3 regions of the Aeromonas bivalvium genome follow, and region 1 is predicted to be linked to each of the others. Evidence: predicted binding sites of a transcription regulator. Region 1 holds the regulator's gene; each other region holds the start of a gene.
What was found. Region 1 encodes MetJ, which represses methionine synthesis genes. Its sites were predicted from a motif close to AGANNTCTAGANNTCT; they were not measured.
Positions count from the first base shown of each region.

Region 2: metA (homoserine O-acetyltransferase MetA) is a predicted target of MetJ. The motif match lies at 1,475-1,490, and genes of this name have one in related genera.
Region 3: metN (methionine ABC transporter ATP-binding protein MetN) is a predicted target of MetJ. The motif match lies at 8,226-8,241, and genes of this name have one in related genera.

Region 1 is NZ_JBGXBV010000003.1:140,837-150,435, reverse strand. Features, by position in the region: gene ACEUCR_RS10120 (LysR family transcriptional regulator) at 1-853, opposite strand, end outside; gene ACEUCR_RS10115 (CidA/LrgA family protein) at 979-1,374, shown strand; gene ACEUCR_RS10110 (LrgB family protein) at 1,367-2,056, shown strand; gene ACEUCR_RS10105 (hypothetical protein) at 2,135-3,064, shown strand; gene ACEUCR_RS10100 (bifunctional aspartate kinase/homoserine dehydrogenase II) at 3,089-5,590, opposite strand; gene metB (cystathionine gamma-synthase) at 5,587-6,753, opposite strand; gene metJ (met regulon transcriptional regulator MetJ) at 6,926-7,249, shown strand; gene ACEUCR_RS10085 (AraC family transcriptional regulator) at 7,284-8,027, shown strand; gene ACEUCR_RS10080 (tRNA-binding protein) at 8,110-8,448, shown strand; gene ACEUCR_RS10075 (aromatic amino acid transport family protein) at 8,522-9,599, opposite strand, start outside.
Region 2 is NZ_JBGXBV010000008.1:80,699-90,297, reverse strand. Features, by position in the region: gene ACEUCR_RS16460 (CinA family nicotinamide mononucleotide deamidase-related protein) at 1-128, opposite strand, end outside; gene ACEUCR_RS16455 (HD-GYP domain-containing protein) at 145-1,374, opposite strand; gene metA (homoserine O-acetyltransferase MetA) at 1,517-2,464, shown strand; gene ACEUCR_RS16445 (cation:proton antiporter) at 2,535-3,812, opposite strand; gene metH (methionine synthase) at 4,013-7,684, shown strand; gene rimK (30S ribosomal protein S6--L-glutamate ligase) at 7,900-8,796, shown strand; gene ACEUCR_RS16430 (RimK family protein) at 8,883-9,599, opposite strand, start outside.
Region 3 is NZ_JBGXBV010000001.1:1,520,243-1,529,841, forward strand. Features, by position in the region: gene ACEUCR_RS06930 (TonB-dependent receptor plug domain-containing protein) at 365-2,971, shown strand; gene ACEUCR_RS06935 (DUF3450 domain-containing protein) at 3,077-3,841, shown strand; gene ACEUCR_RS06940 (MotA/TolQ/ExbB proton channel family protein) at 3,838-5,211, shown strand; gene ACEUCR_RS06945 (MotA/TolQ/ExbB proton channel family protein) at 5,222-5,749, shown strand; gene ACEUCR_RS06950 (ExbD/TolR family protein) at 5,814-6,221, shown strand; gene ACEUCR_RS06955 (energy transducer TonB) at 6,237-6,872, shown strand; gene ACEUCR_RS06960 (tetratricopeptide repeat protein) at 6,884-8,128, shown strand; gene metN (methionine ABC transporter ATP-binding protein MetN) at 8,376-9,419, shown strand; gene ACEUCR_RS06970 (methionine ABC transporter permease) at 9,400-9,599, shown strand, end outside.

The DNA of each region.
Region 1 (9,599 bases):
CCAGCCAGGCCTCGGCACTGCGGGAGAGGTAGCGACCCTTCGGCCAGATCACCCCGAGCCGCCAGCTCATCTCAGGTAACAGGGGACGCAGGATCAGGCCATCCTGAGTCAGGCGGCGACAGACGGGCTCGGGCAGAAAGGCGACCCCCATGCCGCTGCGCACCATGGCGGTGAGAAAATCCCACTGGCTGCTGCGCGCCGCCACCTGGGGGGTGAAGCCCTCGGCGAGGCAGGCCTGTTCAATGCGCTCGCTCAGGGTGAAGGCCTGGGTGTAGAGCAGCAAGGGCTCGTCCCGCAGATCCGCGAGGCGCACGCAGGCCCGCTCGCGCCAGCGGGGCTCGGCGGGCAGCACCAGCTGGATCGGGTAGCAGTCGAGATCCAGGCTCTCCAGCTCGGCCATCTCCCGGGCCGGCAGCATGGTGATGGCGAGATCCAGCTCCCCCTCCAGCACCGCCTGCTCGATGCGCCGACCGCCATATTCGACGATGGAGAGCTCGATGGCGGGGTAGCGACTGCGATAGCGGCGAATGAGATCCGCATAGACGTGGCCCACCATGGGGGGCATGCCCAGGGCCAGCCGCCCTCCCTTGAGGCTCTGCAAGTCCGTCAGCTCCGTCTCCAGCTGCTGCATCTGGGCCAGTATCTCCTGGCTCCGGGCGAACAGCACCCGGCCCCCGTCGGTCAGGGTGAAGCGGCGACCCGCCCGGCTGAGCAGGGGCTGGCCCAGCTCCTCTTCCAGGTTGCGGATCATCTTGCTGATGGTGGGCTGGGTGACGAACAGCTTCTCGGAGGCGCGGGTGAAACTCTGCTCGCGCACCAGCTCGACGAAGTAACGCAGGGCTCGGATATCCATGGACTCTCTCCGCTGATGGGGGTCATATCATGCCAATTTGGCATGATTTTGATAATTTAAATTCATTTTTTGCAGGTTTACCCCGGCGCTACACTGGTGCCAGTCTCAGCAACCGGCCTGCCTCCATGTCACTGCCCTCCTGGTTTCTCACCCCCTTGCAGGTCGCCCTGCTGGCCGCCATCTGGTGGCTGGCCGATGGCGCCGTGCGCCTGTTCCACCTGCCTCTGCCCGCCAACCTCACCGGCATGCTGGCCCTGCTCGCCCTGATCCTGCTCGGGGTGGTCAAGACCCGCTGGTTCAGCGCGGGATCCCGCTGGCTGCTGGCGGAGATGCTGCTGTTCTTCGTGCCCGCCGTGGTGGCCGTGGTCAACTATCAGGACCTGATGCTCCATCAGGGGGTGCGGATCCTGCTGGTGATCGGGCTCAGTACCGTGCTGGTGCTCGCCACCACGGCCCTGGTGGTGGACAGGGTCTATCGGCTCGAGTTGAAGCTGGCCCGCAGGCATCGCCGCCATGACTAGCCAAGCCTTGAGCCTGCTCTGCCTGGCGCTCACCCTGCTGTTCTACTACCTCAGCAAGTGGCTCTATCGCCGGGTGCAGATACTGCCGCTGATGCCGCTGCTGCTGGCCCCGGCCCTGCTGGTCGCCCTGGTGCTGCTCTGCCACATCCCCTACGAGGCCTACATGGCCGACAGTCACTGGCTGCTCTGGCTGCTGGGCCCGGCCACGGTCGCCTTCGCCATCCCCGTCTACGAGAACCGGGCCCTGATGCGCAAGCACTGGCTGTCCCTCTCCCTCGGGGTGCTCGCCTCCGTGGTCATGGCGGTGGGCAGTTCGGTGCTGCTGGCCCGCTGGTTCGGCCTGTCGGATCTGCTGCAACGCAGCCTCGCCATGCGCTCCATCACCACGCCGTTTGCGGTGGAGGCGAGCAGGAGCGTCGGGGGCCAGAGCGATCTGACCGCCCTGTTCGTGGTGCTGACCGGGGTGATCGGCATGGCGGTGGGGGAGCGCGTGCTGCGCCGCCTCGCCATCCGCAGCCGGCTCGGCAAGGGGGCGGGCTTTGGCGCCTCGGCCCACGGGGCGGGCACGGCCCGGGCCTATCAGATGGGCAAGGAGGAAGGTGTGGTCGCCAGCATGGTGATGATGATCGCCGGCATGGTGACTGTGCTGCTCGCCCCCCTGCTCGGCCAGCTGCTGTGGTGAACATGCCCTGATCTCGCCAGCTGATCCCGGCCTCCTGTCCGGTTACACTGGGATCATGCGAACGGCTCAGGAAGCGATATGACCTCAATCAACAGGCGGGCAGGGTATCTGGCACTGCTGTGCACCCTCTGGCTGGCCACCCCCCGGGCCGGAGCCGCCACTCTCTTCACCCATGTCAGCCCCGAGAGCCCCCAGGATCAGCGCACCCGCTACGAGCAGGATCTGCTGCGCCTGGCGCTGGAGGAGACCCGGGTCGACTTCGGGGAGTACCAGCTGGCGCTGGCGCCCCCCATGAACCGGGTCCGGCTGCTCCAGCAGCTGGCGCAGAACAGCTACCCCAACCTGATCGCCTCCCACGCCTGGCTCAGCCCAAGCAAACGCCCCCACCTCGGTCATGTTCGCTTCCCCATCACCCTGGGCATGCTCAGCTACCGGGTCTGCTTCGTCAACGAGGGGCGCCAGGCCGACTTTTCCCAGGTCCGCACCCTGGCGGCGCTGCGCACCTTTCGTCAGGTGCAGGGCCGGGGCTGGCAGGACGCCCTGGTGCTCAGGCACGCCGGCATGCAGGTGCAGGAGGTAGACGACTACGAGCGCCTGTTCAGACTGGTGGCCAGGGGACGGGCCGACCTCTTCTGCCGGGGGGCGGGAGAGGTGTATCAGGAGTGGCAACGGCGCCAGGCCATGCCGGGTCTGGCCCTGGACAGCCAGATTGCCCTCTCCTACCCCAATCCCCACCTCTTCTACAGCCACGAGGCCAACGGCGCCGCCCTCACCCGGGTACAGACAGGGCTGGAGCGTGCCTGGCGCAAGGGCTCCTTGCAGCACCTCTGGCGCCAGCACTTCCAGCCCGCCCTGGATCTGGTGCAGCCCCAGCGGCGCCATGTCCTGGTGCTCGACAACCCCTATCTCGAGGGGATCGACTTCGACTATCAGGCCTACTTCCATCGGCGGCTCGGGGAGGAGGCTGACTCGCCTCCCGGAAATCAGGAACAAAAAAAGGCGCCATAAGGCGCCCTTTTTGTTTGCCCGGCCTCACAGCGCGGCGCAGATCTGCCACAGATCGTACTGGATGGCCCCGGCGGTCACCTCACGTCCCGCCCCCGGCCCCTGGATGACCAGGGGATTGGTGCGGTAATTGTCGCTCTCGATGGCGAACACATTGTCGCAGGGCAAGAGGTTCGCGAAGGGGTGGTGAGGCTCCAGCGCCTCCAGGCCGACGCGGGCCTTGCCTCCCCGCTCGATGCGGGCCACGTAGCGCAGCACCTTGCCGACCCGGCGCGCCCCCTCGAAGGCGGACTGGATGGGGCCGTCGAGCTCGCCCAGCTTGTCCATGAAGCCCTCCACCGACAGCGGACGCAGGGCATGGGGCACCAGATTCTCCAGCTCTATGTCGGCGGAGTCCAGCTCGAAGCCCGCTTCCCGCGCCAGGATCAGCAGCTTCCTGCGCACATCCTGGCCGGAGAGATCCTCCCGGGGATCCGGTTCGGTCAATCCCTGCTGCCAGGCTGCGTCCACCAGCTCGGAGAAGGGGCGGCTGCCGTCATACTGCTGGAACAGCCAGGAGAGGGTACCGGAGAAGATCCCCGAGACCCCCTGGACGGGGTCGCCGCTCTGGCGCAGCATCTGGATGCTGGACTGGATCGGCAGGCCTGCCCCCACGGTGGCGTTGTAGCGCCACTGCACCTGATGGTCGCGGCACGCCTGCTTGATGCGCTGGTAGAACTCGCTCTCGGCGGCGCCGGCGAACTTGTTGGCGGCGATGATGTGGCAGCCGAGCTGGGCGAAATCGGGGTAGTAGCGGCTCACCGTCTCGCTGGCGGTCAGATCGAGCGCGATCAGGGAGTCAAAACTGTGCTGCTCCAGCTGGGTCAGCAGCTCGGGCCAGATGAGGGGGCTGGGCTCGAAGTGCTTCTGCACCTTGATGGGATCCAGCCCCTCCTCGTCCAACAGGCCCCCCTGGGAGTTGAACACCCCGTACAGGGTGAGCGCCACGTTCAGCTCGCGCTCGAGGCGGGCCTGCTCGCGGCCATAGAGAGCGAGCCACTGGCTGCCGATGTTGCCCTTGCCAAACAGCACCAGACCGACCCGGGTCGGGCGGCTGAACAGGGCGCTGTGCAGGGCGATGAGCAGGGGCTCGAGCACCACCTGACGCAGCACGGCCACCAGGCTCAGGCCGTCTCTGGCCACCTGGACGAACTCCTGGGGCTGATCCGACAGCAGCTGGTAGAAACGGTGGCACTGCTCGGCGTTGTCGGTCACCCCGGCCCCCACCAGGGCCACCAGGCTGTAACCCTCCTTCTGGATCAGGCCGGTGAAGTTGCCTTGCAGCTGGAAATCCCGCAGCAGATCATAGGCGCCGACCGCCACCTCCAGGGTGTAAGCGAGGCGCAGCACCCGCCGGTCCGGCTGACGTTGCAGGGTGAGGGGGCTCAGGCGATGGCGTGCCAGGTGAGCCTCTATGGTCTTGACCGCCTGGTCGAAGTCCCCCTGGGCCAGCACCTTGAGTTCGATCAGGGCTATCTGATCCACGGAGCTGACGATACGGGCCCCGTTGCTGCGAGGCGCACGGCGCAGGATATGGGTGCAGCCTTCGTCCGGGTTGTAGCTGCAGCGCAGGGTAAGGCGCTGGCGGCTGTCGGCCACCGGTTGCAGGGTGCGGGAATGGAGCACGGAGGAGCCCAGGCGGGCCAGCTCGTTGGCCTCGGCCAGGCTCAGGCGCTCCAGCAGGCGCGCCTCCTTCACCCGGCGCGGATCCGCGCTGTAGACCCCGGCCACGTCGCTCCAGATGGTGGTGGACTCGCCGTCTGCCAGCAGGGCCAGGAGGCTGGCGCTGTAGTCGGAGCCGTTGCGCCCGAGCAGCAGGGAGCGTCCCTCCATGTCGGCGGCGATGAAGCCGGTCACCACGATGCGACCGTCATGCTCGGCCAGACGGGCCTTGAGCAGCTCGCTGGAGAGGGCCTCGTCCACCTTGACCAGGGCGCCATCCTCGGCGCGCAGGAAGCTGCGGGCATCGAGCCAGATGGCGGGCTCGCCCCGGCTGGTGAGCAGGGCGGCCAGCAGGCGCGCCGACCAGACTTCCCCGAAGGCGAGCAGGCCGTTGCGCTCGAAGCGATCGAAGCGCCCCTCCAGGGTCTGGCCCAGGCGACCGAGATCCCCGTTGAGCTGGGCGGTCAGGCTCTGGTGCAGCTCCCCCTCCAGCAGGCCGTCGATCAAGCCCTGCTGGTAGGCGCGCAGGGCATTAAGGGCTTCACCGGCCGCCTCGTCCCCCGCCTCGGCCAGCTCCACCAGCTGGATCAGCCGGTTGGTGGTCTTGCCCGCCGCCGACACCACGATCAGCTCGCTGCCATCCCCCTGCTGTTCGACGATGGCCGCCACCCGGCGATAACAGACGGGGTCGGCCAGGCTGCTGCCGCCAAATTTGTGTACCTGTCTATGCTTCACCCCTGCCGTCACGGCAACCTCCTTCACGCTGTCTCGCTGGTTGTTCACTGCTGCCTGCCCACTCAAGGGGACGTTCTGCTCGGCCTGACTCATTTCGCCGCCTCTCGCTCTGCCGCCGCCAGGGCCTGGGCCAGATCCGCCACCAGATCCTCACCGTGCTCTATGCCCACCGAGATCCGCAGCAACTGGGGACTGATGCCCGCCGCCTGCTGGGCCTCGGCGCTCATGGCCCTGTGGGTCATGCTGGCCGGATGGGCCACCAGGCTCTCCACCCCACCCAGGGACTCGGCCACCGAGAAGTAGTTGAGGGCGCCGAGGAAGGCCCGCAGCCCCGCCTCGTCGCAGTCGAGCTCGAAGCTCAGCATGGCGCCGAAGCCGGACTGCTGGCGACGGGCTATCTCGTGGCCGGGGTGGCTGGGCAGGCTGGGGTGATAGATGGTTTTCACCAGGGGCTGGGTCTGCAGGAAAGCCAGAATGTGCTGGGTGTTCTCCTGATGGGTGCGCAGACGGGGCCCCAGGGTGCGCAGGCCGCGCAGGGTGAGGTAGGAATCGAAGGCCCCGCTGGTCAGCCCCAGGCAGTTGGCCCACCACAGCAGGCTGTCGGCCAGCTCGGCCTCCTTGGCGATCGCCACCCCGCCCACCACGTCGGAGTGACCATTGATGTACTTGGTGGTGGAGTGGACCACCAGATCGGCCCCCAGGGCCAGAGGTTGCTGCAAGAGCGGCGAGAGGAAGGTGTTGTCCACCGCCACCAGGGCGCCCACGGCGTGGGAAGCCTCGCAGATGGCCGCCACGTCCACCACCCGCAGCAGCGGGTTGGAGGGGGTCTCCACCCACACCAGCCTGGGCCCCTCGGCCAGGGCGGTGGCCAGGGCCTGCTCGTCCCCCTGATCGACGAACTTGACGCGATAATTGCCCTTGGCGGCCAGAAATTCGAACAGGCGCCAGGTACCGCCGTAACAGTCGTGGGGGGCGATCAGCAGATCCCCCGCCTGCAGCAGGGCCTGGGTCACCAGGTGGATGGCCCCCATGCCGGTGCCGGTCACCACGGCGCCCGCCCCTCCTTCCAGGGCAGCCAGCGCGTCCGCCAGATTGCCACGGGTCGGATTGCCGGAGCGGGCATAATCGTATTGACGGGGCACGCCGAAGTCGGCAAAGGTGTAGTTGCTGGAGAGATAGATGGGGGGCACCACGGCGCCATGCTGGGTATCTGTCTCTATGCCGGTGCGCACCGCCAGGGTTGCCTTGTGGGTCATCTCTCTCTCCTCATCCTTGCGCGAGTCCACTCTCGCCATTGTTCGAGACATTACGCCACCCCAAGAAGGCCGTCAACACTTCTAGACGTCTAAATGGCTTTGCTGTTGGATTGCCATTGATTTCCTTAAGGGTTAAAATCCGCGCTCAAGGCCAAATGAGAACAGGTGAATCATGGGTACAGAGTGGAACGGCGACTACGTCAGCCCCTATGCGGAACACGGTAAGAAGAGTGAACAGGTCAAGAAGATTACCGTCTCGATCCCGCTCAAGGTGCTGAAGGTGTTGACCGACGAGCGCACCCGTCGCCAGGTGAACAACCTGCGTCATGCGACCAACAGCGAACTGCTCTGCGAGGCCTTTCTCCATGCGTTCACCGGTCAGCCGCTGCCCTGCGACGACGATCTTCGCAAGGATCATCCGGACAGCGTCCCGGCAGAGGCCCGCGCCATCATGGAGGCCCTGGGCAAAGAGATCGAAGACTACGACGCCGAGTGAGCCGGCGCCCATGGCACATGACATTTCCCCTTCGATGACGCGGCCCGGTGCCGCGTCATCCCTATCCGCCTCCCCCTTCAGCCTGCGCCGCTACCAGAGCGACATCCAGAGCCACAGTCACGACCATGCCCAGCTGGTGATCCCCCTGGACGGCCCCATCGAGATCGAGGTGCAGGGCCAGGGACGCCGCCTCGCCCCCGGCTCTGCCTGCGTCATAGCGCCGGGCCTTCGCCACGACTACGCCGCCGATCCTGCGCTCTCGTTTCTGGTGCAGGAGAGCCTCTGGCTGCCTGCGGCGCTGGGGGATAGCCCCTTCATCTCCCTGGACGAGCCCCAGCGCCACTACCTCGCCTTCCTCCATCAGATGGTGCGCCAGGGTCGTTATCTGACGGGCATGGACCAGATCTGGCTGAGCCTGCTGGCCGAGGGCCAGGGCATGGCTCCTCCCCTGGCCCCGCGCATGACAAGAGTGCAGCGCCACATCGAGGCCCACCTCGCCGAGCCCCTTGGCAACGCGCGGCTCGCCGCCATCGCCTGCCTCGGCCAGAGCCAGTTCAAGCACGCCTTTCGCCAGCAGTTCGGCATGAGCGTCTCCCACTACATTCGGGGGCGACGCATGGCGTTGGCACGCACCCTGCTGGCGCAAACCGCCCTGCCCATCGGCGTCGTGGCCAGCCGCTGCGGCTATCAGGATCAGGGGGCCTTCGCCGAGCGCTTCCTGGCCGAGACCGGGCTCACCCCCAGCCGCTGGCGCCAGCAAAGCGGCCCGCGGCCATAATCATCCGGCTCCTTGCCGAAGACAGGGAGTGCCGTGTCGAGGCATGCTGGGGCCAATGCAAGGTGTGACAGGAGAAGCCAAGATGCAGACCATAAGCTGGCAGCAATTCGAGATGGTGGAGCTCCGGGTGGGCACCCTGGTGCGGGTCGAACCCTTCCCCGAGGCGCGCAGGCCCGCCTACAAGGTGTGGGCGGATTTTGGCCCCGAACTGGGCGTGCGCAAGAGCAGCGCCCAGATCACGGATCTCTATCGCCCCGAGGATCTGGTGGGGCGCCAGATAGTCGCCGTGGTGAACTTTCCGGCCAAGCAGATAGGACCGTTTCAGTCGGAGTTTCTGCTGACCGGCTTCTACCGCCCGGACGGCGCCGTGGTGATGGCCATCCCGGAGCAGGCGGTGGAGAACGGCGCCAAGCTGGGTTGAAGCCCTGTGCCCCATGAAAGAGAAGAGGCGCCCCCCGGGGTCGCCTCTTCTCTTTCTGGCCGCAGCGCCGCTGTTACTTCAGCAGGCTGAAGAGCAGGGCCGAGACCGCCAGCGAACCGGTCAACAGGATGAAGCCGTTGGCCCAGCCCTTGCGAAAACGGGCCAGCGCCTCCACCCGATAGATGGCCACCACCGGCATGATGAAGAGGATCATGGCGATGACGGGGCCGGAGAGGGTCTCCATCAGCCCCAGAATGCCAGGGTTGACCACAGCCGCCCCCCAGATGGCGAAGAACATGATGGCAATGCCGAGCTTGTCCGCCTTGGCGAGCGACAGGCCGGTGGGCTTGGCAATAAGGCTTTTCAGGCTCTCCCGGGCGCCGAGGAAGTGGCCGAGGAAGGAGGAGCTGATGGCGATGAAGGCGATCAGCGGCCCCAGGGTCACGATCACAGGGTTGTCTGTGATGTTGGCAAGATAGGAGAGCACGGAGACGTTCTGGGCCTTGGCCTCGGCCAGCTGGGCCGGGGAGAGGCTGAGCACGCAGGAGAAGACGAAAAAGAGCACGAAGCCCACCAGCATCACCGTGGTGTTGCGCAGAATAAGGCCGCTCCTGGCCTCCGCCAGCTCGCCATATTCCCGCCGCTGCACGTTGGCAAAGCCTGAGATGGCGGCGGCGTGGCTGAAGGCAAACACGGTCACCGGCAGCGCCAGCCAGACGGTGTTGAGAAAGCGGGCCCCCTCGAACGCGGCCACTTCCGGCCAGTGCCACTGGGGAATGAGATAGACGGAGAGGGCCGCCAGAATGACCGCCAGCGGATAGACCATGAAGGCGAACGCCCGCAGCATGGCCCTCTCGCCGGCCAGCATCACCGCTATCATGGCAAACACCAGCATGCCCGATAGCATGACCCGGTTCGGGGCTACTATGGCGAGCTGGTTGACCATGAAGCTCTCCACCGTGTTGGTCAGGCCGACCCCGTAGATAAGCAGGATAGGGAAGATGGAGAGGAAATAGAGCACAGAGATGAGGCGACCGGCCATCTTGCCGAAGTGCTCCTCCGCCACCTCGGTGAAATCGGCGTGGGGGCGCGACGACGAGAGCACGAAGCGCGCCAGCCCGCGATGGGCCAGGAAGGTCATGGGGCCGGCC
Region 2 (9,599 bases), on a different contig from region 1:
CCCACCGTATGGCGGCGGCGCACCTGCCAGCCCTGATCCAGCAAGCGGGCGCTGAGCCAGGCGGCATTGGTATCGACCACCAGGCCGGTCACTATCTCGTCGCCGGTGCTGACAATTTCTATGTGCATGAAGACTCCTGCAGGGTCACTTGGTCTTGGGTTCGAAGTAGTAGCTGATGCGGGTGCGCGGATTCAGGTACTCGAACACGGCGGGGGGCAGACACCTGGGGTGGATCACCTTGGCGATGGTGAGTCCGGCCCGATCCAGCGCGATGACGGCCGCCTCCTGGCGCGGGATGGCGGGATCGTAGACCAGCACGCTGGGGTGGAGCAGGCTGCTCCCCTTGACGGACATCACCAGGCCCAGCTGGCCGCTGGAGAGTTGTACCACGCTGCCGGGGGGATAGATGCCGAGCAGGCGGATCAGCAGGGCCATGTTGTCCGGGTTGAACTGACCCTTGCGCAGCTTGTAGAGGCTGGAGAGGGCGGAGTAGGGCACCTTGCCGTGGCGGTGGCAGAGGTTGTCATATTCGTTGATGAGGGAGACCAGCTGGGTCATGGGGTCGAGCTGCCCAGCCTTGAGTCCCTCCGGGCCGCTGCCGTCCAGATATTCGTGATGGTGCAGCACTATGCCCTTGGCCTCGGAGGGGAAGGATGCCGCCAGGTTGATGAGGTCCAGCCCGTAGCGGGGATGCCGGGCCAGCAGGTTCTGCTCCGGCCTGGTCAGGGGGGCGCTCTTGCGCAGGATCTGGCTCGGGATCTTCAGCTTGCCGATGTCGTGAAACAGGGCCCCCATGCCGACCAGGCGGATCTGCTCCGCATTCATCTCGCACTCCTTGGCCAGCATCATGCTCAGCACGCTGACGTTGAGGGAGTGATAGTAGAGGGGGTCCCCCTCCTCGCCGTCCCCCATCAGGTGCAGCACCAGCTCGTCCGCCGCCAGCAGCTGGCTGGCGATGGCATCGATCAGATCCTTGGCGTCATCGATGGCGTTGAGGGGGCGGGCCTGCACCTTGCTCATCAGGCTGCGCACCTGGCTCAAGGAGTGCTGGAACTGTTTCTCGCACTGCTGCAGGTCCCGGCGGTATTGCTGCAAGCGGGCGATGCGCTGCGCCTTGTCCTGCTCCATCTCCCTCTGCTGAGCCGGATCTGGCACGACCTCACGGCTTGGTGCATCGGGGGGCAGAGGCGGGCAGTCGCTCTTCTCCGGGATGATGGTGACCCTGGCCAGGCCCAGGTGGCGGATCAGGGCGATCTCTTCTTCGTTCTTGATCTTGAAGCTGGAAAACAGGAAGGGGTGAGCGCGCCAGCCCAGAGGCAGGGAGACATAGTTGCCGACTTGCAGCCTGTCTACTGAAATGGTGATACCGGCCATGGGGTTCGCAGTGAGGGGCACGTGAGCCGTATGCTAGTCAATGGCGAGAGTGAATACAAAGGTATCGGATGACAGTCCGGACGCTTTATTATAGGCTTCTAGATGTCCAGACATTTTTACTGATGCAGTACAGGGAGTCAGCATGCCCATCAAGATCCCGGATCAGTTACCCGCCGCCGAAGTGCTGGGGCAGGAGAACATCTTCGTCATGACGGAATCCCGGGCCGTCACCCAGAACATACGCCCGCTGCGGGTGCTCATCCTCAATCTGATGCCCAAGAAGATAGAGACCGAGATCCAGCTGATGCGGATGCTCTCCAATTCACCGCTGCAGGTGGACGTGGATCTGCTGCGTATCGACGATCGGGAGTCCAAGAACACGCCCCAGGCCCATCTCGAGAACTTCTATCACGACTTCGAACAGGTGCGGGGCAACAACTACGACGGCATGATCATCACGGGGGCGCCCCTGGGCCGGGTGGAGTTCGAGGAGGTCGTCTACTGGGACAGGGTGGTCGAGATCATCGAGTGGTCCCACGAGCATGTCACCTCCACCCTGTTCCTGTGCTGGGCGGTGCAGGCGGCGCTCAAGGCGCTGTATGGCATGGACAAGCAGACCCATGGCGAGAAGCTGTCCGGCATCTATCGCCACCACAGGCTCGATGAACACGAGCCCCTGCTGCGCGGCTTCGATGACGAATTCGTGGCCCCCCATTCCCGCTATGCGGCTTTCGATGGCGATCTCATTCGTGCCCACACGGATCTGCAGATCTTCGCCGAGTCCGAGGAGGCAGGGGTCTATCTGGCCGCCACCAAGGATTGCCGCCAGGTGTTTGTCACCGGTCACCCCGAATACGATGTGCTGACCCTGGATGGCGAATACAAGCGCGACCTCGAGGCCGGGCTCGCCCCCGCCATTCCGGTCAACTACTACCCGGGCAACGACCCGGACCAGCCGCCAAGGGCCAGCTGGCGCAGCCATGGCCACCTGCTGTTTGCCAACTGGCTCAACTACTATGTCTACCAGCTCACCAGCTACCGGCTGGAGGACATCGGCAAGGTGTTCACCTACGAAAAACCCAGGAGCTGAGGCTCCCCTTCGGGATCGCCTGCGAAAAAGCCGCCAGAGAGGCGGCTTTTTCGTTATTCAGGGCGACGGATCAGATGTCGCCGCTGGCCTTCTTGGCTCTCTCTATCATGGGGGTGATGGTCATCCCCTGCACCACGATGGAGAACATCACCACCGAGTAGGTCATCACCAGTATGACCTGGCGCAGATCGACATCACTGCCCGGGATCATCATGACACCGGACGGCAGCGCCAGTGCCATGGCCATGGCCAGGCCACCGCGCAGGCCGCCCCAGGTGAGGATGCGCACCGAGAAGGTGTTGTAGCTGCGGAACTTGCGAAAGGCCACATAGGGCAGGGAGACGCTGATGAAGCGGGCCGCCAGGCACAGCGGCACCGCGATGACCAGCAGGATCCAGTCTTGCCAGGCGAGATCCAGCAGCACCAGGGCCAGGCCGATCAGCAGGAACAAGAGGGCGTTGAGGAACTGATCCATCAACTCCCAGAAGTGATCCAGGTGGTGGCTGCTCTGCTCGGAGAAACCCGAGTGACGGGTCCAGTTGCCGATCATGATGCCGCATACCACCATGGCCAGGGCGCCTGAGACCCCCAGCATGTTGGCCAGGGCGAAGCCGGCGGTCGGAATGCACAGGGTCAGCAACAGCTCCAGGGAGCCATCGTCGGTGGCGCTGATCATCACGTGGGCGATGAGGCCGAGCACGGCGCCGAACAGAATGCCGCCGAGGGCCTCATGCAGGAACAGGCCGGCCACGCTGGTGAAGGTGGGCTCGACGCCACCGAAGGCCACGGCGAACACGGTGGCGAAGATCACCAGACCGACGCCGTCGTTGAACAGGGACTCTCCCTCGATCTGGATGGCGATCTGGGGGGGCGCCTTCATTTTCTTGACGATGGCGAGCACGGCAATGGGGTCGGTGGGGGAGATCAGGGCACCGAACAGCATGCAGTAGACCAGGGGCAGATCCCAGCCCAGCAGCTTGGCGATGAACCAGAAGCCGTAGCCGATGATGAAGGTGGAGAGCAGGGTGGCGAGGATGGCCAGAATGGTGATCTCCCACTTCTGGCTGCGCAAGGCCTTGAGGTTGATGCCAAGGCCGCCTGCGAACAGCAGGAAGCCCAGGATCCCCTTGAGCAGGAAGTTCTGGAAGTCGATGCTCTCCATGGTCTCGACGGCCAGGGGCTCGAGGTTGAACCAGCCCAGTTTGCCGAACAGCACCATGAGTGCGGAGATCAGCATGGAGCCGGCGGTGATGGCGATGGTGGTCTGGATCTTGATGACATACTGGTTGGCGAATGCGATAAAAATCGCCAACGCCGCCAAGAAGCAGAGTGTGTAATAGACGCTCATGATTATTTTTCTCGTTGGAGTGACAGCAAGCACGAGTCCGTAAAAGGACGGGCATAGGGTACTCCGTGGTGATAGTTTACTCACTACCTACTTTTGGGTATCGCTGGTTAATTTAGACAGATAGACGGCTAGATTTCCATTTTTTTTCTTTGCTGTTAGGATAAAGCCACGCAGTTGCATGGATGTAAGAGGTAAGAGCGGTGTCGACAACAAACAAGAGTCTGCAGGCCTGTCTGCTGGAGCGGATCCTGATCATCGACGGTGCCATGGGCACCATGATCCAGGGCTACAAGCTCGGCGAATCGGATTATCGTGGCGAGCGGTTCGCCGACTGGCATACGGATATCAAGGGCAACAATGACCTGCTGGTGCTGAGCCAGCCCGAGATCATCCGCGAGATCCACGATCAATACTGCGCCGCCGGGGCTGACATCCTCGAGACCAACACCTTCAACGCCACCCGTATCGCCATGGCCGATTACGAGATGGAGGATCTCTCCGCCGAGATCAACCGGGAGGCGGCCCGTCTGGCCCGTGCCGTGGCGGACAAATGGACGGCAAAAGACCCGGCCAGGCCGCGCTTCGTGGCAGGGGTGCTTGGGCCCACCAACCGCACCTGCTCCATCTCGCCGGACGTGAACGACCCCGGCAAGCGCAACGTCACCTATGACGAGCTGGTGGCCGCCTACACAGAATCGACCCATGCCCTCATCGAGGGGGGCGCCGACCTCATCCTGATCGAGACCATCTTCGATACCCTGAACGCCAAGGCCGCCGCCTTCGCGGTGGAAGGGGTATTCGAAGCCCTGGGTTACAGCCTGCCTGTGATGATCTCCGGCACCATCACGGATGCCTCCGGCCGCACCCTCTCGGGCCAGACCACGGAAGCCTTCTACCATTCCCTTCGCCACGTCAAACCCGTGTCGTTCGGCCTCAACTGCGCGCTGGGCCCGGACGAGCTGCGCCAGTACGTGGCAGAGTTGTCCCGCATCAGCGAGACCTTTGTCAGCGCCCACCCCAACGCCGGCCTGCCCAATGCGTTTGGCGAATACGATCTGGACGCGGGCGAGATGGCGGAGCATATCCGCGAGTGGGCACAGAGCGGCTTCCTCAACCTGGTGGGGGGGTGCTGCGGCACCACCCCGACCCATATTCGCGCCATGGCGGACGCCGTGGCGGGCATAGCGCCCCGCGCCCTGCCGGAGATCCCGGTGGCCTGCCGCCTGTCCGGCCTCGAGCCCCTCATCATCACCCCAGAGTCCATGTTCGTGAACGTGGGGGAGCGCACCAACGTCACCGGCTCGGCCAAGTTCAAGCGCCTCATCAAGGAGGGGCTCTACGACGAGGCCCTGGACGTGGCCAAGCAGCAGGTCGAAAGCGGCGCCCAGATCATCGACATCAACATGGACGAGGGGATGCTGGACGCCGAGGCGGCCATGGTGCGCTTCCTGAACCTCATCGCCGGTGAGCCGGACATCGCCCGGGTGCCTGTGATGATCGACTCCTCCAAGTGGGAGGTGCTGGAGGCGGGCCTCAAGTGCGTGCAGGGCAAGCCTGTGGTCAACTCCATCTCCATGAAGGAGGGGGAGGCCAAGTTCATCGAGCAGGCCAGGCTGCTGCGCCGCTACGGCGCCGCCGTCATAGTGATGGCGTTCGACGAGGTGGGCCAGGCCGATACCCGTGCCCGCAAGTTCGAGATCTGCCAGCGCGCCTACCGGATCCTGGTGGACCAGGTCGGCTTCCCGCCGGAAGACATCATCTTCGACCCCAACATCTTCGCGGTGGCGACCGGCATCGACGAGCACAACAACTACGCGGTGGACTTCATCGAGGCGGTGAAGGACATCAAGACCCATCTGCCCCACGCCATGATCTCCGGCGGCGTCTCCAACGTCTCCTTCTCCTTCCGTGGCAACGAGCCGGTGCGCGAAGCCATCCACGCCGTCTTCCTCTACCACGCCATCCAGAACGGCATGGACATGGGCATCGTCAACGCCGGTCAGCTCGCCATCTACGAAGACATTCCGGCGGAGCTGAAGGCGAAGGTCGAGGCGGTGGTGCTCAACCTCAATGACAACGCCACCGAGGATCTGCTCGCCATCGCCGAGAAGTATCGCGGCGCCGGCGCCCAGGCCGAAGATCCCCGGGATCAGGAGTGGCGCAGCTGGCCTGTGGGCAAGCGACTGGAGCATGCCCTGGTCAAGGGCATCACCGATTTTATCGAGGAGGACACCGAGGAGGCGCGGGCCGGGGCCGAGAAGCCGCTGCACGTGATCGAGGGGCCGCTGATGGACGGCATGAACGTGGTGGGTGACCTGTTCGGCGCCGGCAAGATGTTCCTGCCCCAGGTGGTGAAGTCGGCGCGGGTGATGAAGCGGGCGGTCGCCTACCTGCAACCCTACATAGAGGCGGAGAAGTCAGGCGGCTCCAGCAACGGCAAAATTGTGATGGCCACCGTCAAGGGGGACGTGCACGACATCGGCAAGAACATCGTCGGGGTGGTGCTGCAGTGCAACAACTACGAGATCGTCGATCTCGGGGTCATGGTCTCCTGCGAAACCATCCTCAAGACGGCGCGGGAAGTGGGGGCCGACATCATAGGCCTGTCCGGCCTCATCACCCCCTCCCTGGACGAGATGGTGCACGTAGCAAAGGAGATGGAGCGCCAGGGCTTCAAGCTGCCGCTCTTGATCGGTGGTGCCACCACCTCCAAGGCCCACACCGCGGTGAAGATAGAGCAGAACTACTCCGAACCCGTGGTCTATGTGTCGAACGCGTCGCGCGCCGTCGGGGTGGCCCAGAGCCTGCTGAGCCCGGAGCTCAAGCCCGCCTTCGTCGCCCGCATCGACAAGGAGTACGAGATAGCGCGGGATCAGCATGCCCGCAAGCAGCCGCGCTCCAAGCCGGTCTCCCTGGCCCATGCCCGGGCCAACCGTCATCAGCTGGACTGGGTGAACTATCAGCCCCCAGCACCCCGCGAGCCAGGCGTGCAGACCTTCGAGAACGTGCCCGTCTCTGTGCTGCGCCCCTACATCGACTGGACGCCGTTTTTCCTCAGCTGGGAGCTGGCGGGCAAGTATCCGCGCATCCTGGAAGACGAGATCATCGGCGAAGAGGCGACCAAGCTGTTTGCCGATGCCAACGCCATGCTGGATCGGCTGGAGAAGGATGAGAGCGTGCGCTGCGCCGGCATCATAGGCCTGTTCCCCGCCAACGGGGTGGGGGACAGCATAGAGGTCTACAGGGACGAGTCCCGCACCGAGGTCATCAAGGTGCTGCACCATTTGCGCCAGCAGAGCGAGAAGCAGGGCTTCCCCAACTACTGTCTGGCGGACTATGTTGCCCCGAAGGAGAGCGGCAAGCCGGACTGGATCGGTGCCTTCGCGGTGACCGGCGGCATCGGCGAGGAGGCCATAGCGCAAGCCTACAAGGCGGATCACGACGACTACAACGCCATCCTGATCCAGGCGGTGTGCGACCGTCTCGCCGAGGCCTTCGCCGAATACCTGCACGAACAGGTGCGCAAAGTGCATTGGGGCTATGCCCCGGACGAGGCCCTCAGCAACGAGGAGCTCATTCGCGAGAACTATCAGGGCATACGCCCGGCGCCGGGTTATCCGGCCTGCCCTGAGCACACAGAGAAGGGCAGCATCTGGGAGCTGCTGGATGTCGAGCAGGCCATCGGCATGCAGCTCACCGAGTCCTATGCCATGTGGCCGGGGGCGGCGGTGTCCGGCTGGTACTTCTCCCACCCCGACAGCAAATACTTCGCGGTGGCGCAGATCCAGCACGATCAGGTGGAAGACTACGCCATGCGCAAGGGCATGACCCTGAGTGAGGCCGAACGCTGGCTGGGGCCTAACCTGGGTTGAGAAGCGCGTCAGCCAGGCTGACCCTCAGTCCCATGAAAACGGCGGCCCCAGTATGGGGCCGCCGTTTTACATCCGGATGACAGTCGTCGGCTTTATCCGGGTTTTGTGTGGTTTGTCTTGTTGTCAGGATAAACAATTGGCGTTGTCATGGCGCTGTGGCACCTTATACTCTCCCGCCCCATCCTGCCCAGGCGCTGCCTTCTAGCGGAATTGTCATGAAGATTGCTGTTTTATCCCGTGAGCCCAGAAACTACTCTACCCGTCGTCTGGTCGAGGTGGCGCGTGCCCGTGGTCATGAGGTCGAGGTGCTCGACACCCTGCGCTGTTACATGAACATCGCCTCCCACAATCCTTCCATTCATTACGAGGGGGTGGAGCTGGGGGACTATGACGCCGTGATCCCCCGTATCGGCGCCAGCATCACCTTCTATGGCACCGCCGTGCTGCGCCAGTTCGAGATGATGAGCACCATGGCCCTCAACAGCTCTGTGGCCATCAGTCGCTCCCGGGACAAGCTGAGGGCCATGCAGCTGCTTTCCCGTCACGGCATAGGCCTGCCCATCACAGGTTATGCCCACAGCACCCACGACGTACCGGATCTCATCAAGATGGTGGGCGGGGCCCCCCTGGTGGTGAAGCTGCTGGAAGGAACCCAGGGGATAGGGGTGGTGCTGTGCGAGACCCACAAGGCCGCCGAGAGCGTGATCGAGGCCTTCATCCAGACCAACAACAACATACTGGTGCAGGAGTTCATCCGCGAGGCCAACGGTGCAGACATCCGTTGCCTGGTGGTCAACGGCAAGGTGGTGGCGGCCATGCGTCGTCAGGCCCAGCCCGGGGAGTTTCGCTCCAACCTGCATCGGGGGGGAACCGCCGAAGCCATCAAGATCACCCCGGAAGAGCGGGCCACCGCGGTGCAGGCCGCCAAGATCATGGGGCTGGACGTGGCCGGGGTGGACATATTGCGCAGCGCCCGCGGCCCCCTGGTGCTGGAGGTGAACTCCTCCCCCGGCCTGCAAGGGGTGGAAGCGGCCTCCGGCAAGGATGTGGCGGGCAAGATCATCGAGTTTCTCGAGCTCAAGGCGAGCCGCAAGCACAAGCCGGCGGAGTGAGCCGGATCTGAGCGCCGTCATGGCGCCAGATGCAACAAGGGGAGCCCAGGCTCCCCTTGTTGGTCTGTGGGCGACAGGATCCCGCCCTAGAAGAGGGCATGCTGCCCCCTGTCCTCGAGCCGTTGGCGAAAGGCGCGGGCCAGCCTGTCGTAGAGATCCGGGCTCTCCCTGTCCTCCATGTCGCCCCGGATCCAGGGGTTGTCGATGATCTCGAGCAGCACGCAGCCCTGCCCCTGCTGGCGCAGGTCCACCCCGAACAGGCCGTTGCCGAGCTGATGCACGGCGCGGCGCGCCGTCTGCAACACCCGCTCCGGCACCTCGGTCAGCGGCAGGGCCTCGATCCGGCTCAGATCGAGGGGGTGCTTGCGACGGCGGATGCGACTGCCGGGCTCGGGGCGATAGCGGCGGCAGGCAAACAGCGGCGAGCCGTCGAGCAGGGCGATGCGCCAGTCGAACTCGGCCGGGATCCGGCTTTGCACCAGCAGCAGGGCGGAGCGACCCAGCCCCTCGTCCAGCAGGCGGGCGAGCTGGGTCTCGTCGCTCGCCATGGCCAGGTCCCGCCCCTGGGCACCGTCCGGGATCTTCACCATCAGCGGCAGGCCGAGGCGCTGTACCAGATCGGCCACCTGGTGGCGCCCGCTGCGGGTCACCACCATGGTGGGCGGCATGGGCACTCCGCTGCGCACCATCAGCTCGTAGAGGTAGAGCTTGTTGCTGCAGGCGAGGATGGCGCGGGCGCTGTCGATCAGCGGCATCTGGAGCTGCTCGGCGCGGCGGGCAAACTCGAAGGTGTAGTGGCCCAC
Region 3 (9,599 bases), on a different contig from region 1:
CTCATCAGACCAGACGAGATGACTATCGAACATCCGCCCCCACAGAATAGATAGAAATATCGTTTACCATTTGAATCATGGGATAAAAAATAGCGAGACCATGGCGGTAGTAATAAGTTCAGCATTAAGCAAATGATTTGCGTGAAGGTGATTTAACAAAACATTAACCGCCAGATGATTTGCATATCAGAATATCTCACCAAGAAAACGTCTTTCATTTGGCATCATGACCCTGCCAACCCCCATTCCCCCACTCTGGTGCGGCCAATTGACGCCCGCCGCCAAAACTTGATAAGCCTTACGCACCGCTCCAACGAGGGCGGTTCAGGAAGCAAACAATAAACAACCAGGAAGGATATAAGCGATGCTTAGGAAAAGCAGGATCTCTGCTGCCATCGCGTTCGCGTTGGCGAGCGCAGCAGTGGCGGCTCCCTCTGCCCATGCAGAAGAGGGACAGGAAGTCGAACAGCTGCAGAAAATCAAGGTCACTGGCTCACGCATCTCCCGCGTCGACGTCGAAGGCGCCACTCCGGTTGTCTCCGTCAGCAAGGCCAAGATAGAACAATCCGGCCAGCAAACGGTGGCCGACTACCTCAAGCAAGCCTCCTACAACTCCTTCGGTGGCGTCTCCCCCTCTTCGGGCAGCTCCTTCCAGTCCCAGGGCACAGTCGGCCTGCGCGGCCTGGGTTCCGAGCGAACCCTGGTGCTGCTCAACGGCAAGCGGGTCGCCGGCTCCCCCACCATGGGTGGCACCGCCATCAACCTCAACACCATCCCCATGGCCGCCGTTGAGCGGGTCGAAGTCAACCTGGACGGCGGCTCCGCCATTTACGGCTCCGACGCCATCGGCGGCGTGATCAACGTCATCTTGAAGCAGGACTACGAAGGGTTGCAGTTCCAGGGTCGCCTCGGCAGCCCGAGCGAAGAGGGCGGAGACGAGAAGAGCGGCTCCGTCATGGCCGGTATCACAGGGGAGAAGGGCTCCCTGATGGCCGTCTATGAGCACGACAAGAAAGACATCATCTACGCCCGGGATCGCGACTATCTCAGCAAGCAGGGCAAGGAGTCACCGAGCGCCTACGGTCGCAACGTCGAGGGGATCACCGGCGTCGATGGCAATGGCGATGCCCAGTGGAGCTACGGCCCCCTGGCCGGGGTGACCGATGCCAATGGCACCTGCAAAGAACCCTTCACCAATTTCGATGGCGGCTGTAACTATGACTACGGCAAGGTGGCCGCCACCACCGCCTCCCGCAGCCGCGACACCCTCTACCTCAACGGTCGCTACCACATCAGCGACAGCGTCGACTTCGTGCCGCAAATCGTTGCCTCCCGGGTCGAGAGTTTCGGTCGCTTCGCCCCGGCCGCCGGTTTCTTCACCGTGGATGCGGCCAACCCGAAAAATGCCGACTTCTACAACCAGAACGGCCTGGATGCCGCCGCCACCGAGAGCCTGGGGGAAGCCGCCTACGTCTACTACCGCTTCAACAACGTCGGCACCCGTGACAACCTGGTCACGGACACCACCGGCAGCCTGAACCTGGCCTTTGAGGGCACCCTGCCCACCGAAGCCGTCGGCGATCTCATCTGGAACGCCGGCTACATGTACTCCAAGACCGACAACAAGGAGAACGGCACCGGATACGTGCTGGCTTCGGCCGCCCAGCAGGCCGTGGCCGATGGCAAGTTCGTCAATGGTGAATTTGATGCCGGTACCACGGCCGCCATGGCCGCCGACACCAGCCGCCGCTCCACCATGGACTTCTACCAGTGGTACGCCGGGGTGCAGTGGGACATGGGCGAGCTGCCCGCAGGCCCGGTCAGCTGGTACGCCGGCGCCGAGTACAACGACTGGGTCTACACGGACAAATATGACGCCCAGTCCGAGGCAGGCAACATCATAGGCTCGTCCGGCAACTCCTCCGGCGGCGATCGCAACGTCACCGCCGTCTATCTGGAGACCCTGATCCCGGTACTGGACGAGGTCGAGCTGAGCGTCGCCGGTCGCTATGACAAATACAGCGACTTTGGCAGCGCCTTCTCGCCCAAGGCGAGCCTGCGCTATCAGCCCCTGGACAACCTGATGTTCCGCACCTCCTGGTCGCAATCCTTCCGCGCTCCCAGCCTGCAGGATCTCTACGCGGCAGACTCCTTCTCCGCGGATTGGGCCAAGGATTACGTCTACTGCCAGAACAACGGCATCTCGGCGGCCGACTGCCCGAACCAGCAGTACAACACCACCCGGACCTCCAACGAGGAGCTCAAGGAAGAGACGGCCAACACCTGGAACTTCGGTGCCAGCTACAGCCCCCTCGACAACCTGAACCTCTCCCTGGACTACTACATCATCAAGATCGAGGACGTCATCCAGCTCAACTCCACCCAGTCCATCATCTATGACGAGCTGAACAATGGCGGCTCCAGCCTGGTCGAGCGTCGCAGCGACGGCAAGATCCGCAATGTCACCTCTCCCATGGTCAACCTGGGGGATCTGAACACCAGCGGTCTGGACTTCAAGCTCGATTACAACTACGACTTGGACGTCGCCACCATCCGCTACGACTTCGGCAGCACCTATATCCTGGAGTACAAGGAAGGCCTGTATGCCGGCGGCCCCGAGGTCGACAAGATCGGCCAGAACGGCAAGCCGCAGCTGCGCTTCAACTCAGGGATCGGCGTGAACGTGCCCCAGTGGTGGAACATGGACACCTACCTGAGTGCGAACTACATCGACTCCCAGAGCCAGGACTATGTCGCCGACACGGGTGAGGAAGTGGGCCACATCGCCTCCAACACCACCTGGAACCTGAACGTCGGCGTGGATACCCCCTGGAACGGCAAGCTGCAGGCCGGTGTGAAGAACATGTTCAACCGCACCCCCTCCCTCGAGAGCGATGGCTTCACCTACGACGAAGACATCTACAGCATCGACGGTCGCATCTACTACCTCGATTACAGCCAGAAGTTCTGATCCCTTTGCTGACATGACCACAAGCCGGCCCCCGGGCCGGCTTTGCCCAAGATTCCAAGGAAGTAACGGAGATAGGGTAATCCTATGAAAACAAGGACTATGACAATGAAGAAAGCGCTCCTGGGCAGCCTGGTATCGGCCGCTCTGTTGACCAGCTTCAACCTGAGTGCCGCCACCGCCGGTCAGGCGGTAGACGCCCAGGCCGCCACCGACAATGCCTCGAAAGTGTCCCAGCAGAAGATCGACAACTACGCCGACACCGCGGAGTCCGCCCTGGCCCAGTACAAGGCGAGCCTGCGTCAGCTCGACAGCCTGCGCACCTACAACGAGCAGGTCGGCAAGATGGTGGAGTCCCAGAGCAGCGAGCTGGCCTCCATGGCGCGCCAGATAGCCCAGATAGACCAGACCAGCACCGAGGTGGTGCCGCTGATGCTCAAGATGATCGACGCCCTCGAGCAGTTCGTGGCGCTGGATCTGCCGTTCCAGCAGGTGGAGCGCGAAGACAGGGTCGCCGCCCTGACCGATCTCATGAACCGGGCCGATGTCACCATCTCGGAGAAGTACCGCAAGATCCTCGAAGCCTACCAGATAGAAGAGGGCTTCAGCCGCACCATCGAAGCCTACAAGGCCAGCCTGGACAAGGATGGCGCCCAGAAGACCTATGAATTCCTGCGGGTCGGTCGCATCGCCCTGCTCTACCAGTCCCCGGACGGCATGGAGACAGGGGTGTGGAACAAGCAGACCCGCCAGTGGGACACCCTGCCCCAGGAGTATCGCAGTGCGGTTGAACAAGGCCTTCGCATCGCCAAGAAGCAGGCCCCCCCTGCCCTGATCAAGCTGCCGGTTCACACTGCGGAGAAAGCATCATGAAAGGACTCAGACTCACGATCGCCTCGCTGATAGCGGGCGCCGCCCTGTTTACTCTGCCGGTCACCGCCGCCGAGAAGCCGGTGGATCTCAATGCCCTGCTCAGCCAGATCAAGGCCGACAGCCTGACCGAATCCCAGCTCAACAAGGAGCGGGAGGCCCGCTTCCTGGCCGACAAGAATGAGCAGGCCAACCTGCTGGCCAAGGCCAAGGCGGATCTCGCCGCCGAAACCGCCAGGGGCGATGAGCTCAAGGCCAGTTTCGACGCCAACGACAAGCAGCTGACCGAGCTGACCGAGACCCTGCGCCAGCGTTCCGGCAACATGGGGGAGATGTTCGGGGTGGTACGCCAGTTCGCCGGCGAGTTCAAGGGCATCTTCAACGCCTCGCCGCTGCGGGTCGAATACCCGGAACAAGGGCCGCTGCTCACCAAACTGGCCGAGAGCAAGGAGCTGCCCTCCAGCGGCGATCTCGAAGCGTTCTGGACCACCATCCTCAGCCGCATGATAGACGCAGGCAAGGTGAGCCGGATCCCGGCCACCGTCGTCTATGGCGAAGGAAGCCAGGCCGACAAGACCGTCACCCAGATAGGCGAGTTCAACACGGTCGCCGATGGCAAATACCTCAACTTCGTCCCCGAGACCGGCAAGTTCGAGGAGCTCTCCCGTCAGCCCGACGGCAAGATGACCTCCCTCATCGCCCCCTTCGAGCAGGGTGGCGCCGGGCTCGAGCCCATCTATGTGGATCCGTCGCGCGGCGTCATCCTCTCCCTGCTGGTGCAGTCCCCCACCCTGGCCGAGCGGATCGATCAGGGCGGCGTGGTCGGTTACGTCATCCTGGCCCTGGGGGCCGTTGGGGTGCTGATCGCCCTGTTCTGCGGTGCCCGCCTCTCCCTCATCGGCGGCGCCATGCGCAAGCAGATGAAGTCCGACGCCATCATCAAGGGCAATCCCCTGGGTGAAATGCTGGCCGCCTACCAGGGCCACAAGGGCGACAACATAGAGGATCTGGAATCCAAGCTCGACGAGGTGATACTGCGCAACGTGCCGACCCTGGAGAAGGGCGTGGGCATCATCAAGCTGATCGCCTCGGTCGCCCCCCTGCTGGGTCTGCTGGGTACCGTGGTCGGCATGATTGCCACCTTCCAGGCCATCACCCTGTTCGGTACCGGCGATCCCAAGCTGATGGCCGGCGGCATCTCCGAGGCCCTGGTCACCACCATGCAGGGTCTGGTGGTCGCCGTGCCCATGCTGTTCCTCTACACAGTGGTACAGACCCAGAGCCGTCGCCTGATCCAGGTGCTGGAAGAACAGAGCGCCGGGTTCGTGGCCCGTTATCAGGAAAACCTGCACGCCTCCAAAGCCGCAGCGTAAGGAGTCTTCCATGTGGTTCTGGTTGATTGAGGAAGTGGAATCCATCCGGCGCTTTCTGGGGATGGGGGGAGATGTGCTGGTCGCCATCTTCTTCCTCACCCTGGTGATGTGGGCCCTGTTGCTCGAGCGCTGGATCTATTTTCTGACCGTCTATCCCCAGCAGGCCAAGGGCACCCAGCAGAGCTGGCTGGCCCGCCGTGACCATCAATCCTGGTCTGCCAGGCAGATCCGGCGCGAGCTGGTCTCCCGGGTGGCCCTGGCGGTGGACAAGGGGATGCCAATCATCAAGGTGCTGATCGCCCTCTGTCCACTGATGGGGCTGCTAGGCACCGTCGTTGGCATGGTGCAGGTGTTTGACACCCTCGCCATCACGGGAACGGGATCGCCGCGGGCCATGGCCTCCGGCATCTCCAAGGCGACCATTCCGACCATGGCCGGCATGGTGGCCTCCCTCTCCGGCCTGTTCTTCGCCAGCCGTCTGGAGCACAAGGGCAGGTTGGCGGTGGACAAGCTGGAAGACAGCCTGAAGCACGGTTGAGTCAGGGAACGATGCGGTGGCCGGGCCAGACCCGGCCACCCGTTACAAGCAAGGAGTTTTTGCTATGAGAAAGCGTCACAGCGCGAGCAGCGCAGACGAGGCGGCGATCGATATGACCCCCATGCTGGACATTGTGTTCATCATGCTGATCTTCTTCATCGTCACCACCTCGTTCGTCAAGGAGGCCGGGGTGGAGATCAACCGCCCCAGCGCCAACACCGCCGAGACGGTCAAGAAGGGCAACATCATGGTGGCCGTGCGTGAGAACGGTCAGGTCTGGGTCGACAAGCGCCAGGTCGAAGTGGGCGCCGTGCGTGCCAACATCGAGCGGCTGCGTGCCGAGAACCCGGAAGGCGCCGTGGTGATCCAGGCCGATACCGAATCCAGGTCCGGTATCGTGGTGGAAGTCATGGATCAGATCCGCATGGCCGGGGTGCAGAACATCTCCATCGCCGCCAATAAAGAAGGCTGATGCCAGGGGTCACCAATGAGATACCTGATATCCTTCGCAGCCGCCTTCCTGGTGGTATTCGGCCTGTTCTGGGGAATGGACAAGCTGGTTAACCAGGAGCGCCGGGAGTTGCTGGAACAAGACGACGTCAGCATGGTCGACTTCATCCGCATCAAGCCCGAGGAGACGCTGCAAGAGAAACAGAGAGAACTGCCCAAACCGCCGCCGCCCAAGCGCCCGCCCCCCCCACCCGAGATGGAGGTGTCGAGCCCGGACAAGCCGCAGATGCAGACCATGGCCATGGACATGCCCAAGCTGGACCTGCCGGTCAACATCGCCGGCGGCAACGCCCTCGGTGCCTACAGCACAGGGGGTGGCGGCGGTGGCATGGGAGGCAACAATGGCGCCATCCCTCTGGCCACCTTCGAGCCCATGATGCCGCGCAAGGCCGCCCTCGCGGGTCTGGCCTCGGGCAAGGTATTGCTGGAGTTCACCGTCACCGAACGGGGCACGGTCAGCGACGTGCGCGTGGTCAAAGAGCAGCCCCGCAGCTATGACCTCGGCAAGGAGGCGCGCAAGACGGTGGCCAAGTGGACATTCAAACCCGCCATGGTCGATGGCAAGCCGCAGTCGAGTCGCATGCGGCAAGAGATCGAATTCGCGGTCAACTAAGGAAGGTGGCGATGAACAAGTTACACAAGGGGATATTGGCCCCGGTCGCCCTGGCCGTGTTGATGAGCACCGCCAGTTGGGCCGCCGAACAACCCTCCCTCTCCGACCGCGCCTACCGCGCGGTCAACAAGGCTCAGGAGCTGATCGCCGCCAAGAAGTACGGCGAGGCCAATGCCAAGTTGCAAGATGCCCTCTCGGGGGCCGGGGAGAAGGTCTATGACAAGGGGGTGATACTGCAAACCCTGGGCTTCGTCGCGGCGCAGCAGGAGCAATATGGCAAGGCGACCAAGTATTTCGCCGACGCCATTGCCACCGGCGGCCTGCCCCAGCCTGTGGCCCAGCAGGTGCGCTACAACCTGGCCCAGCTCTACATGGCGGAGGGCAACTTCAAGGGATCCATCAACACCATGAAGGAGTGGTTCGCCAGCCTCGGCAAGGAGGACAAGCCCACTCCCCATGCCTACATCACCCTGGCCAACGCCCATGTCCAGCTCAAGCAGTACCGGGAGGCCATCCCGGCGGTAGACAGTGCCATTCGTCTCTCCGCCGGCAAGGCCCCCGAATCCTGGTATCTGCTCAAGATGGGGGCACACTACGAGCTGAAGCAGTACAAACCGGCGACCGAGGTACTGACCACCCTGGTGGGCATGTTCCCGGAGAAGAAGAAGTACTGGACCCAGCTCTCGGCCATGTATATGCAGGCGGGCAACGATCCCAAGGCGCTGGCCGCCCTGGAGAGCGCCTACCGGCTGGGCATGCTGACCGAGCAGGCCGAGCTGCTGCGCCTGGCCAACTACCTCGCCTTCGCCGGCATTCCCCACCGCGGCGCCCGCGTGCTGGAGAAGGCCATGAAGGAGGGCCAGGTGGAGCGCAGCGTGGCCAACCTCAAGACCCTGGCCAACTACTGGCATCAGGCCAAGGAGCTCGACCCGGCCATCGATACCCTGATGACGGCCTACCGCCAGGCGCCCAACGCCGAGTTGCAGCTCAAGATGGCGCGCATGATGATCCAGAGCAAGCGCTATCAGGATCTGGTGGCCCTGGCGGGCAAGCCTGCAGGCAATGCCAGCGCGCTGCAGCGAGCCGATCTCAAGTTCCTGACCGGGGTGGCCTACTTCGAGCAGAACCGGCCCAAGGAGGCGCTCACCGCCTTCACCCAGGCCGCCCAGAACGGCCAGGTCAGCGGCCGTGCCACCCCCTGGATCAGCTTCCTCAAGGAGCAGAACCCGCAGGCACAGGACAGCCAGACCCAGTGAGACTCGGGGAAGCGCCGCCCCGGATCAGATGACCAGAACCGCTCCTCGGAGCGGTTTTTTTCATTGCCGGTTTTCGGCGCCGAACATCCGCATTTTTAGACGTCTAGACGTAAAAACACTCGTTGACATAGCCATCCAGACATCTTAGCATCATCAACCATGATGACAGAGCAAACCCAGTGTAACCTCTGCCCAACTTACCCGCCTGTAGCGCCCTGTGCTTTAAGGCTTTGGCACGGAAGAATCCATGATCAAGTTGAATGCCCTCAACAAAGTCTACGGTAAAGGCAGTGACGCCGTGCACGCCCTGCGTGATGTGAGCCTGCATGTACCCCAAGGCAAAATCTTCGGTGTGATCGGTGCCTCCGGCGCCGGCAAGAGCACCCTCATTCGCTGTGTCAACCTGCTCGAACGACCCACCGACGGCCAGGTGGTGGTGGATGGCCAGGACCTGACCGCCCTCGGCGAGGGCGAGCTGACCCAGGCCCGCCGCCAGATCGGCATGATCTTCCAGCACTTCAACCTGCTCTCTTCCCGCACCGTCTCCGCCAACATCGCCTTCCCCCTGGAGCTGGCGGGATGGGACAAGGCCCGCATCCAGGCCCGGGTGCGGGAGCTGCTGGTCCTGGTGGGCCTCGAGGCTCGCGCCCATGCCTATCCGTCCGAACTCTCCGGCGGCCAGAAGCAGCGGGTCGCCATCGCCCGCGCCCTGGCACCGGCCCCCAAGGTGCTGCTGTGCGACGAGGCCACCTCGGCCCTGGATCCCCAGACCACCCGCTCCATCCTGACCCTGCTCAAGGAGATCAACGTCAAGCTGGGGCTGACCATACTGCTCATCACCCACGAGATGGATGTGGTGAAGGGGATCTGTGACGAAGTGGCCATCATCAGCGATGGCCGCCTGATCGAACAGGGGGAAGTGGCCTGGTTCTTCAGCAACGCCAAGACCCAGCTGGCCCGCGACTTCATCCACTCCACCATCCACCTGGACGTGCCCCAGGAGTATCAGGACCGGATGACCCAAACCCGGGTTCCCGACAGCTATCCGCTGCTCAAGCTCGGCTTCACCGGCGCCAGCGTCGACAGCCCCCTCATCTCGGAGGCGAGCCGCCGTTTCGACATAGACGTCAGCATACTGGCGGCGGACATCGAATACGCGGGCGGGGTCAAGTTCGGCTTCCTGCTGGCCGAGGTGTTCGGCGACGAGGCCCAGTGCGAGGCCACGCAACAGTTCTTCATCGACAACCACATACAGCTGGAGGTAATGGGTTATGTCCGACGCCATGATTAATCTGCTCATCTCGGCGCTGGGTGACACCCTGATCATGGTGTCGGCCTCCGCCCTGTTCGGTTGCCTGCTCGGCCTGCCCCTGGGGGTCGCCCTCTATGTGACCAAACCGGGCCAGATCCTGGCCCATCCGGTGCTGAACCGCCTGCTCGGGGTCGTGGTCAACATAGGTCGCTCCGTGCC